One region of the Providencia sp. LY12 genome, then DNA from elsewhere that is predicted to be linked to it. Evidence: predicted binding sites of a transcription regulator. Region 1 holds the regulator's gene; each other region holds the start of a gene.

The links. Region 1 encodes Fur, which represses iron uptake genes when iron is present. Its sites were predicted from a motif close to ATAATAATGAGAACNACTATCAA; they were not measured.
Region 2: a site for Fur is predicted at 2,057-2,079, ahead of ACY3ZI_RS08965 (TonB-dependent receptor domain-containing protein). Genes of this name have one in related genera too.
Region 3: a site for Fur is predicted at 1,704-1,726, ahead of feoA (ferrous iron transporter A). Genes of this name have one in related genera too.

What each region holds. Positions count from the first base shown of each region.
Region 1 is NZ_CM172594.1:1,497,188-1,501,482, reverse strand. Features, by position in the region: gene ACY3ZI_RS06920 (type I secretion system permease/ATPase) at 1-1,028, shown strand, start outside; gene ybfE (LexA regulated protein) at 1,202-1,495, shown strand; gene fldA (flavodoxin FldA) at 1,650-2,177, shown strand; gene fur (ferric iron uptake transcriptional regulator) at 2,407-2,853, shown strand; gene ACY3ZI_RS06900 (bactofilin family protein) at 3,285-3,806, shown strand; gene ansB (L-asparaginase 2) at 3,983-4,295, opposite strand, start outside.
Region 2 is NZ_CM172594.1:1,891,434-1,895,728, reverse strand. Features, by position in the region: gene ppsR (posphoenolpyruvate synthetase regulatory kinase/phosphorylase PpsR) at 1-692, shown strand, start outside; gene ACY3ZI_RS08970 (3-deoxy-7-phosphoheptulonate synthase) at 829-1,878, shown strand; gene ACY3ZI_RS08965 (TonB-dependent receptor domain-containing protein) at 2,152-4,284, shown strand.
Region 3 is NZ_CM172594.1:276,877-281,171, reverse strand. Features, by position in the region: gene ACY3ZI_RS01225 (Tex family protein) at 1-1,356, shown strand, start outside; gene feoA (ferrous iron transporter A) at 1,805-2,035, shown strand; gene feoB (Fe(2+) transporter permease subunit FeoB) at 2,090-4,295, shown strand, end outside.

The sequences.
Region 1 (4,295 bases):
AAGGTTTCAAAGTGTCCATGCGTAGCGTGGTCGCGACCCAATTGATGACATTAGTGAGCAAAATAACCACCGCTGTTTTATTGTGGATCGGCGTAAATGAAGTATTAGCGGGAAACATCAGCCCCGGTGAACTTGTTGCTTTTAATATGTTAAGCGCCCACGTTACTCAGCCTATTCTACGCTTTGCTCAAATTTGGCAAGACTTCCAACATACCATCATATCTCTACGTCGCGTTGGCGACATTCTTGATAAACCTATAGAAAATGAACGCCAAGGCATTGCTAGCTCAAGCACCATTCAAGGGGAAATTGAGTTTCAAAATATCCGCTTTCGCTATCAACCAGAAACCCCTGAAGTGCTAAGTAACCTGACTTTATCCATCAAAGCCGGAGAATTTATTGGTATCACAGGGCCATCTGGTTCAGGAAAAAGTACCCTCACCAAATTGTTACAACGGCTATATATCCCTCAACATGGGCAAGTTATTGTGGATGGAATGGATTTAGCGGTGACAGATACTGTGGCGCTACGCCGCCGAATGAGTGTCGTCCTTCAAGAAAGCACCCTTTTTGTAGGAACAATTGCAGAAAATATCCGATTAAGTTACCCACAAGCGAGCGAACAGCAATTAATCCATGCAGCAAAACTGGCGGGAGCCTATGAGTTTATTATGTCTCTGCCTGAAAACTTTAATTATCATTTATCTGAAAAAGGATTAAATCTCTCTGGTGGTCAACGTCAGCGTATTGCGCTTGCTCGGGCTTTAATTACTGAACCTGATATTTTAATTCTCGATGAGGCCACTTCTGCGCTGGATTATGAATCAGAATCCGCCATCATGAAAAGCATGCCGTTAATCACGCAAGGCAGAACTGTGATTAGCATTGCGCATCGTCTCAATACCATTATGAACGCCGATAAAATTTACGTGATACGAAATGGTGAGGTCGCCGAAGCGGAAACTCATCAGAACCTTCTAAAACTGAATGGCCTTTATGCCAATTTATGGCAACAACAGACGCGTTAACCTGAATAAAAAAGCATCACTTACTCTTTGGGTGATGCTTTTTTCTTAAAAGTGCTTTTTTTTTAATCTATTAAATGAATTAGCGGGGTATGCACCTATGGTACTAGGGGTTCAGCTAGGGTATCATTGCCCGCTGAATTACTGGCACACCCCTTCCGTTAGCAATAGTAGATATGGCAAAAGAACAAACTGACCGCACCACACTGGATTTGTTCGCAGAAGAACGCAGGCCTGGGCGACCAAAAACTAGCCCGTTGTCGCGGGATGAACAATTACGAATCAATAAACGAAATCAGCTAAAACGGGACAAAGTCAAAGGGCTACGTCGAGTTGAGCTGAAATTAAATGAAGACGCTGTCGCGGTCTTAAACCAATTAGCTGAAGAGAAAAACATAAGCCGAAGTGAGCTAATTGAAGAAATTTTGATGGCTCAACTTGAGCAGGTTAGTGAGACAATTGATCACTAGCCGTATCTGGGTAAATCACACAAATTTGACAGACTAACACTGTTTTTTTCGCCAAAATAAGGCGCAAAATTTTACCTATTTTCGTTCTATTTTTAGTTCTAGCAGAATCGGTAATTTATACTCTCTACTAGAAAAACAAGAGGTTAATCACTTTATGGCAGTTATAGGCATTTTCTTCGGAAGTGACACAGGTAACACAGAAAATATTGCCAAAATGATCCAAGAAAGATTAGGCAAAGATGTTGCAGAAGTTCACGATATTGCTAAATGCAGCAAAGAAGATATCGAAGCGTTTGATATCCTACTTCTTGGCATCCCTACGTGGTACTACGGTGAAGCTCAGTGTGATTGGGATGATTTCTTCCCAACATTGGAAGAAATTGATTTTGACGGCAAGCTTGTCGCACTGTTTGGTTGTGGAGACCAAGAAGACTACGCAGAATATTTCTGTGATGCGATGGGAACTATCCGTGACATCATTGAGCCGCGTGGTGCAGTGATCGTCGGTCATTGGCCAACTGAAGGCTACCACTTTGAAGTTTCTAAAGGTATGGCGGACGATAACCACTTTATCGGTCTTGCTATCGATGAAGATCGTCAACCAGAACTGACCGAAGAGCGTGTTGACGCTTGGGTTAAACAAATCTCTGAAGAGATGTCTCTGGCTGAAATCCTTGGCTAATAATGACATAGATTGTCAATTAAAAGCGGGAGCCATTCGATATGATGGATTAATCCCTCTATCTAATGAACTCGCTTTTAAGAACGAATCAAAATAATGAGACAATGCATGGTTTCTATTTTTATTTTCCATGCCTATAATTGTAAATCAGTTTAGAAGACAACTGGATTTTTGTTAAAAACGTCTCATTATTGTTAAATTTATGATTTAAAATACAGGACAAGCCCGCATGACAGACAATAATAAAGCATTGAAAAATGCAGGACTCAAAGTCACTCTTCCAAGATTAAAGATTTTGGAAGTACTTCAGGAGCCTGAGTGCCATCACGTCAGTGCGGAAGATCTCTACAAAAAGCTGATTGATATTGGTGAAGAAATCGGGTTAGCCACTGTTTACCGCGTATTAAACCAATTTGATGATGCTGGTATTGTGACTCGTCACAATTTCGAAGGTGGAAAATCCGTATTTGAATTAACTCAGCAACACCACCATGACCACTTGATCTGTTTAGATTGTGGCAAGGTTATCGAATTCACTGACGAATCAATTGAAAAGCGTCAGCATGACATCGCTGCTCGTCACGGTATCAAACTCTCTAACCACAGTTTATATTTGTACGGTCACTGTGCTGAAGGCGATTGTCGTGAAAATAGTGCTGCGCACGAAGCTAAATAATGACTTAATCAGGCGCGAATAACTAAAAGCGCGCTTTATTTAATGAATCATTTAATGTTAATTATACCCACTTAATGTTTATTAGTGGGTATTTTTATTTGAACATACTTAACATTTCCCTATTTCTGCTCTTTAGCTGAAAATTAGCGACTATTTTTTAAAAATACATAGCTTTATTTCTTCAGATAAAACCAAAATCATCCTCTATTCTTTAATTTGTTATGTGCTATTTTAATTTATACTAATTATCAAATTTGTGTGTAAGAGATTAAGGAATGAAGAAAACATATCTGTTTTTGAACATAAGTTTTTTCTTCTGGTTTCTTACTTTGATAGCGTGGTTTTTTAGATATACCATCGTGGCATCCGTTGCCTTTATATCTTCGATCATTTGTTTAGTTTTATACTTCAATTACAAAAAGGTTAGTCGCATGTTCAATAAAAAACAAAGCAAACCAGAACCCACTCCCACTATCAATAAAGAAGAAATCATGCAGCAAATTGCTGAGGAAAAAATGCAAGTATCGTCACCAATGATCAGCGAAGAAAAAACCAATACTATCATCGCCAAAGATGTTGTATTTGAAGGCAATATTACCTCCAATGAACAGGTTCATATCTATGGCACAGTCATTGGCAACATTGCTGGTAAAAATAATACCGTTAAAATCATGCAAAATGGTCAAGTTACCGGCAATATCACCAGCAATGAGTTGTGGGTAAACGGTAAAGTGGAAGGGGAATGTATTTCAGAAACCATTAGTATTGATACTAATGGTGAAATCTACGGCACGATTCGCTATTCAAATTTATCCATCAAAAAAGGCGGAATTTTTTCTGGTTTAGCAGAAGTCAAATCTGCGGTTAAATCAGAAGGTAATGTTGCCGTATTTAAAGAAAAATCCAAACAAGGAAAACCAGAAGCTCAAACACCTGACGTGGGTTCTTTATAATTAAATTTGTTAAATAGATGATATAGAATTGCTCGATAATAACTGATTTACCTTATTTATAGGTATTTATTGTCGAGTTATTTTGATTATACAAATTAACTCATCCCCAAAAGAACACGGCTTATACGTAATAAAAATAGAATAAAGGCGACATCTCTGCCGCCTATTATTAAATATTAATATTGTTCAAACATCTCTTGGATTTTTTTCGGATCTTTCGTTTGTGTTAATGCTAATTGCAGTAATACACGAGATTTTTGTGGATTCAATCTTTCAGATGCTACAAACCCATATTCATTATCATTCACTTCTGCGTTTCGCGTTGTATAGCCCGTCGGTACACGGCTAGAACGCACCACGACAACATCATCTTTCGCTGCATTGGCTAATGCATCAAAAATAGTTTTGTACATATTCCCGTTACCAACACCAGCACTCACAATACCTTTAGCGCCTTCTTCGCGCAGTGCTTTTACTGGTGCTGAAGAT
Region 2 (4,295 bases), 390 kb from region 1:
GAGCGCTTGAAATTAAACAAAAAATTGACACTATCTATGCTGAAACAGACCTTCGGCCGCTGGTGTTTTATTCAATAATTTCCCCAGAAGTCAAAGAAATCATCACTCAAAGCGCGGGCTTTTGTCAGGATATCGTACAAAGTTTGGTCGCCCCAATACAGCGAGAAGTCGGATTAGAACCGGAGCCAAAACTCAATCGTACTCACGGGTTATCCATGCAGAATATGAATCAGTATGATGCCCGTATTGCAGCAATTGAATATACCCTCGCTCACGATGATGGCATTTCATTACGTAACCTTGAACAAGCGCAAGTAATCTTAATCGGTGTCTCTCGCTGCGGTAAAACACCAACAAGCTTATATTTAGCAATGCAATTTGGCATACAAGCTGCCAACTACCCATTCACTGCCGATGATATGGACAATTTACAGCTGCCTGCCGCATTACGTCCCTATACCCATAAACTTTTTGGTTTAACTATCAGTCCTGAACGTCTTGCCGCAATTCGTGAAGAACGCAGAGAAAACAGCCGTTATGCCTCGCTTCGCCAGTGTCGTATTGAAATTGCTGAAGTAGAAGCTTTATTTAGGCAGAATAAAATCAATTACTTAAATACTACCAACTACTCTGTTGAAGAAATTTCAGCCAAAGTGATTGATACGATGGGATTACAGCGTCGTATTTTTTAGCAAAATAAAATATAAAAAATTATTCATTCAACCCAAGTTGGTGGTTTGAATTTGAGCCAGTTTCGTTTATTGTGACCTTAGTCACTAATACGGCTGTACGAAATGGCCCAGCCGAGTAAAAGTTTTGAGAAACAAAATGCATAAAACAGATGAGTTACGAACTCAGCGAGTGGACAGTTTAATTACGCCACAAACACTCGCTGAGGAATTTCCGATATCCCAAGCAATCGCCGATAACGTGACAGCGTCACGCAAACGAATTGAAAAGATCCTATCCGGTGAAGACCCGCGTTTGCTGGTGATTGTAGGTCCTTGCTCTATTCATGACATTGATGCCGCAATTGAATACGCTAATAAGCTAAATACGTTACGTCAAAAATATCAAGATCGCTTAGAAATTGTCATGCGCACCTATTTTGAAAAACCGCGTACCGTTGTGGGCTGGAAAGGCTTAATTTCTGACCCGCATCTTGATAATTCATGCCAAGTGAACACCGGCATTCGTTTAGCGCGCAAGCTTTTGATTGAAGTTAATCAATTAGGATTAGCAACCGCTACTGAATTCCTCGACATGGTGACAGGACAATATATTGCTGACTTAATTAGCTGGGGAGCGATTGGCGCTCGTACCACCGAAAGCCAGATCCATCGTGAAATGGCATCAGCGCTCTCCTGCCCTGTTGGTTTTAAAAATGGTACCGATGGTAATATCAATATCGCTATTGATGCTATTCGTGCCGCCAAAGCGCAGCATATGTTTTTATCACCAGATAAGAGCGGGCAGATGACAATCTACCAAACCAGTGGTAACCCTCATGGGCATATCATTATGCGTGGTGGCAAGAAGCCTAACTATGAAGCGCAGTACATTTCACAAGCTTGTGAAAAATTAAATGAATTTGGTTTAGCTGAGCATTTAGTGGTGGACTTCAGCCATGGTAACTGCCAGAAAATTCATCGTCGCCAATTAGATGTGGCGCAAGATATTGCTCAACAAATTAAGCAAGGCTCCACAGCAATTAGTGGTGTAATGGCAGAAAGCTTCTTAAAAGAAGGCAATCAAAAAATCTGTGCAGACCAACCTCTAGTTTATGGTCAATCGATTACCGATCCATGTTTAGGCTGGGAAGACACTGAACAATTGATTGAAATACTGGCTGACGCAGTTAACTTCCGCTTTAAATAACCTTTTTCATCCAAAAATGCCCCCTGCGCTTTGGCTTATTTTCAATCTAAAGCGCTTATTTTCATTCCCCGCCCAAATCACTCACCACAAACATATTCATTCAATGAAATAATTAACCCATTATTTTAAATAAAGCGGCATTATTAACTAAAAAATACTTGATACAGCCATTTTATTAACGATAATGATTCTCGTTTTTAACTATAAGCCACCCAAGATAATTTTTTATTATCTCGGTAGCCAGAATCATATTACTCAGGAAAGGATTTCCTAATGGCGTTTACATTGAGATCAGCATCAACTTTAGATGCTTCACACAGCAAAGCATTTTCTTTATCAACATTAACCGTCGCCCTTGCTATGACTGGGTTCAGTACCATGACCTTAGCCGCTAACGACGTGATCCACGTAACCTCTACCCCTCTAAATAACGAAAAATTTGCTGTTGCCGAACAATTTGAGGTCATTGATACTACAGCACCAGAACAACAAACTGCCTCATCTGCTCTCGATTTATTAAAGGGTCAAGCGGGTATTTTTGTGACTGGAGCAGGTAGTACCTATGGGCAGTCAGTGCAGATGCGAGGCTACGATTCACGTGGCGTAAAAATTATGGTGGATAATGTTCCCCAAGATTTTTATTCAGGCTTATTTGATGCCACCTTCATTGATCCATCATTGATCAGTAAAGCTTATATTCATAAAGGCGCATCTTCTGTACAACATGGAAGCGGCGCACTGGCTGGAGCTATTTCCATCAAAACGTTAACGCCATCGGATATTCTTGAGCCTGACCAAAAATTTGGTGGTCGTTTATTCAGCGGAATGAATCGTAACGACCACAGCTATCATGCGGGAGCCACGCTTTTAGGGCATTTAGGTCCACTAGATGGCGTCATCAGTTACACTCAACGGAAAAAACAGCTCACTAGCTCTCCTGTCTCTAATAAGTATGACCATCATGAATCCGTGCATAACTGGTTACTCAAAACAACGTGGTATGCGCTTCCGGCCTATTCTATTGGTTTGCAGTACAAAGAATACCGCAATGATGCCATTGACTTGAAGCAACCCGAGGTCATTGACACCCGTCAACCTAAATTTAAAAACTCCCCGCATCAGAGGGAAACCATACAAAAAGACATTATCATTGACCAAAATTTCACACCTGATAATCCATTGAATTGGCAGGCAAATTGGTCGATTTACTACACCAACCTTCATCTTTCACAATTAGATTTACAGAAAAAATCAAACATTTTTACGTCATACAGTTATGATACCGAAACACGTAATCAATACACCTATGGAAGTCAGTTTTCTAATGACTTCTCCATACATACGCCACGTTTAAGCCATCACGTTCAAAGCGGAGTTGATTATGTTCAGCAACATCAAGTGTCTAATGAATACGCTATAAGCTACCCTCCAGCTGAGATTTCGAATGCTTCTGCGTGGTTAATCAATGATGTAAGCCTAAAAAGTATACCTGTGACTTTGTCTGCGGGAACCCGTTTTACCCATTACAAAACTGCGCGTGAAAATGTTGGCAAACAGCAGCACAACAATTGGTCATCACGTTTTGCCGCTACCGTCACACCAACGAGTTGGGTCAAGTTACATTCATCCTATGCCGAAAGTTATCGTGCCCCACGTCTCTCTGAACTCTACAATAACTCCAACCATTTTACTGTTCCCATACTCGGTCTTGTCTCTGATTTCCGCCCATCTCCCGATTTAAAACCAGAGACAAATAAAACGGTTGAGGCTGGATTTGTTTTCAGTTTTGATAATTTTGTTTTGCAGGGCGATGAACTGCAAATTGGCTCAACTTATTTCCATACAAAGTCAAAAAATCACATCGTGACCGGCGGTAATTTTAAGAAGGTCAGTGGAAACTGGTTCCCATCGCAAATATTCTTGGAGAATATTCCATCTGCAACGATATCCGGGTTTGATAGCCATATTCGATATTCAAATGAGTGGTTTGACGTCAATATCAACCACAATATCACTGACGGACGAGAAGATGATACGCATTATTCCCTATCGTCCATTCGCCCTGAAACACTGATAATGCGTTTCAATGCACCAATTGCAAACAGTGGCGTCAACGTGGGTTGGTTTGGTGAATTTACCGCAAAAACTAAATTCATGGGGAACTCACAATATCAATCATCGAACCAAAATACAGAGAACGGGTTAGATCGCAAACACCGTGAAGTGATTCAATATGCAGGTTATGGCGTTCATGATTTTTACGTAAACTACAAAGCCGACCAATTTGTCAAAGGGCTAAATACCACCCTGACCCTGAAGAATGCATTTGATAGAGACTATGTCTCTTCTATGGGCGTACCGCAGGAAGGTCGTAATTTTTATTGGAATGTGAATTATCAGTGGTAATTAATCAGTAA
Region 3 (4,295 bases), 1.2 Mb from region 1:
ATGGGTCTCGATCCGGGTTTACGTACAGGTGTCAAAGTCGCGGTCGTTGATGCGACGGGTAAAGTCATGGCGACAGATACCATTTACCCGCACACAGGCCAAGCTGCCAAAGCGGCTGCTATCGTTGCCGCATTATGCCAGAAATACCACGTTGAGCTGGTCGCGATTGGTAACGGAACTGCATCACGAGAAACCGAACGCTTCTTTGCTGAAGTACAAAAACAGTTCCCTGACGTCACAGCGCAAAAAGTCATTGTCAGTGAAGCTGGCGCCTCTGTTTATTCCGCTTCTGAGCTGGCAGCATTAGAATTCCCTGATTTAGACGTATCTCTGCGTGGCGCGGTTTCTATTGCTCGTCGCTTACAAGACCCGCTGGCTGAACTGGTAAAAATCGACCCGAAATCTATTGGTGTCGGCCAATATCAGCATGATGTCAGCCAAACTCAGTTAGCCCGTAAGTTAGATGCAGTCGTTGAAGACTGCGTAAACTCCGTCGGCGTCGATTTAAATACCGCTTCCGTGGCACTACTTACCCGTGTTGCTGGCTTGAGCAAAATGATCGCGCAAAATGTTGTTGATTGGCGTGATGCTAACGGTCAATTCAATGACAGAAAACAGTTACTCAAGGTCGCTCGCTTAGGTCCGAAAGCCTTTGAACAGTGTGCGGGTTTCTTGCGTATCACCAATGGGGATAACCCATTGGATGCCTCAACGGTTCACCCGGAAGCCTACCCAATCGTTGAAAAAATCCTTGAAGCTGTACGTCAGCCACTCAAAGAGATCATGGGCAATTCACAGGTATTAAATGGCTTAAGCCCACGTGAATTTACCACCGAACAGTTTGGGGTTCCTACCGTCACAGACATCATCAAAGAGCTGGAAAAACCGGGTCGTGACCCACGCCCTGAGTTTAAAACGGCAACCTTTGCTGACGGCGTCGAAACGATGAATGACTTAACACCGGGAATGATCTTAGAAGGTGCAGTGACTAACGTCACTAATTTCGGGGCATTTGTGGATATTGGTGTTCATCAAGATGGTCTAGTACATATTTCTTCCCTTTCAAACAGCTATGTTGAAGATCCTCACAAAGTCGTCAAAACGGGTGACATTGTGAAAGTCAAAGTGCTGGATGTGGATATTGCTCGTAAGCGTATTGCGCTCACTATGCGCTTAGATGAACAAGCGGGTGAAGGTAGCAGCGCACCTCGCAGTGCGGCTCCAGCGCAAGATAGAAATACCCGCAAAGCCCCTGCTTCACGAGGGAATGCGCGAGGAAATTCATCATCTAGCTCTGCGTCTAGCAACAGTGCGATGAGTGATGCACTGGCCGCTGCTTTTGGTAAAAAGCGCTAAGATATGATGCCCTTGCTGTTTTATCGGTAAGGGCATTTATTAAAATGTATTTAATCATTTCTCCGTACTTAATTTAAACATATTCCATTTTTCTTATAGAAATAAATTAAATAACTAATTCAATTTATTATCTGCATTTTGTCTTATTTAATTATATTAATTAACAATACTAACATCTGCCTTTTCGTTTTAAAAAACTCCGCCAACTAAATCCCTTTTTGATCCACATCATTTAATATTGCCCGAAAAAGAGGCTAAATATAATCATGGTAGATGATTATGATTCTCATTGTTAATTAGATTTAATTTTATCTTCCATTCTATTTCTTTTAAAGATAACCACTTTTATAATAATAATTATCAATATTATTCTTAATAACACTCTCTGTAATTTAACATCGCAGTTTTCATGTTAAATCAACAGAATAAACCGTAATTGGAAGGTACTATGTCCATACTTCCTCAATGCAGTTATAAAATACTTGGCTTTTCACCAGAGATAAGTCCGGCCTATCGCCAAAAATTACTTTCCCTCGGTCTGCTTCCAGGCTCAGTGTTCAAAGTTGTGCGCGTAGCGCCGTTTGGTGATCCCGTGCAAATTGAAACTCATCGCGTCAGCTTAGTATTACGCAAAAAAGATTTAGCTCTGATTAACTTAGATGAAGCTCAAGCGAACTAATTATTTTTGGATTAATTCCAATAAAGATTTTCATTTTCACGACTGGCATACACTATGAAACCATTAACTATCGGCCTTATTGGCAACCCTAACGCAGGTAAAACAACCTTGTTTAACCAGTTAACAGGGTCACGTCAGCGCGTCGGTAACTGGGCAGGAGTGACCGTCGAACGTAAAGTTGGACGCTTCCACACACCTGAACACAAGATTGAACTCGTTGATTTACCAGGTACTTATTCCCTTACAACTATCTCAGAGCAAACCTCCCTCGATGAGCAAATCGCCTGCTACTTTATTTTAAGTGGCGAAGCCGACATGTTGATCAACGTGGTGGATGCCTCAAACCTCGAGCGCAATTTATATCTGACATTACAGCTTGTTGAACTAGGTGTTCCCTGCATCGTCGCACTGAACATGCTGGATATTGCCAAAAGCCAACATATCGATATTGATGTTAAACAGCTCGAAAAACAGCTCGGTTGCCCTGTTATCCCAATGGTCTCTACCCGTGCAACTGGCCTTGAACAGCTCAAACAAGCGATTGATAGCCATCCTCAAAATAGCCAACAAGCCCTAGTGCAATATCCGCCACAACTGTTACAAACAGTGGATATGCTTTCAGAGCAAATTTCTGCTCAGCAATTTAGTCAGCAGCAGCGCCGTTGGTTAGCTCTCCAGATTTTAGAAGGCGATATTTATAGCCGCCAACGAGCTGATATCTCTGAGCAAGTATTTGCTGAAACTCGCCTTAGACTTAAAGATACCTTGCAAGAAGAACCCGAGTTGCTCATTGCGGACGCTCGCTATCAATCCATTGCCTCAATTTGTGACGCCGCGATTAATAACAGTGCCGCTGAGCCGAATAAACTCACTCAAGCGCTGGATAAATTTATCTTGAACCGCTGGCTTGGCGTGCCAATTTTCTTGTTCGTGATGTATCTAATGTTCGTCCTTGCGATCAATATCGGTGGTGCTTTACAACCGTTCTTTGAAGGTGCCTCTGAAGCTATCTTTATTCATGGTATTCAATGGATTGGAGCAACAGCAAACTTCCCTGATTGGTTGACCGTTTTCCTTGCTCAAGGTGTTGGCGGTGGTATCAATACCGTTCTGCCTCTGGTGCCACAAATCGGCATGATGTATCTGTTTTTATCTATCTTGGAAGACTCAGGCTATATGGCTCGAGCGGCTTTCGTTATGGACAGACTGATGCAAGCTCTTGGTTTACCGGGTAAATCTTTTGTTCCATTAATTGTTGGCTTCGGTTGTAACGTACCTTCTATCATGGGAGCAAGAACCTTAGATGCACCTCGTGAACGCTTGATCACTGTGCTTATGGCACCGTTTATGTCCTGCGGTGCTCGCTTAGCTATCTTCGCAGTATTTGCAGCGGCATTCTTTGGTAAAAACGGCGCAAGCGTCGTGTTCTCCCTCTACATTCTCGGTATTGTCGTGGCAATCCTAACAGGCCTGCTACTGAAACATACCCTGATGCGCGGTGAAGCGTCCCCGTTTGTGATGGAACTGCCGGTATACCATGTACCTCATGCAAAAACATTGCTTATCCAAACTTGGCAACGTTTAAAAGGCTTCGTGATCCGTGCGGGTAAAGTCATTGTGGTAGCAAGTATTTTTATCGGTGCACTAAACAGCTTTTCGTTATCCGGCAAGCCTGTGGACAACATCAATGACTCTGCGCTGGCCTCCGTCAGTAAAGTGATCACCCCAGTATTACAGCCTATCGGCGTGCACAATGATAACTGGCAAGCGACAGTTGGTTTGATCACTGGTGCAATGGCTAAAGAAGTGGTGGTTGGGACTTTAAATACCCTGTACACCGCCGAAGCAATTACCAGCGAACCTTTCGATGCCGAATCGTTTGACCTGCTCGATGAGTTAGGTGCAGCAGTCACGGATACATGGGATAGCTTAAAAGAGACATTCTCCATCAGTGCATTATCCAACCCAATCGAAGCAAGTATGGGTGATGCCGAAATGGCAACAGGCTCCATGGGTACCATGGCAGCGAAATTTGGTTCAGATATCGCCGCTTATAGCTACCTAATCTTTGTGCTGCTGTATGTGCCTTGTGTGTCAGTCATGGGAGCAATCGCCCGTGAAACCAACAAAAGCTGGATGACATTCTCTATTCTGTGGGGATTAAACGTGGCTTATAGCCTCGCCGCGCTGTTCTATCAAACAGCCACATTTAGCGAACATCCACAAAACAGCTTGATCACCATTGGCGCTGTGCTGCTGT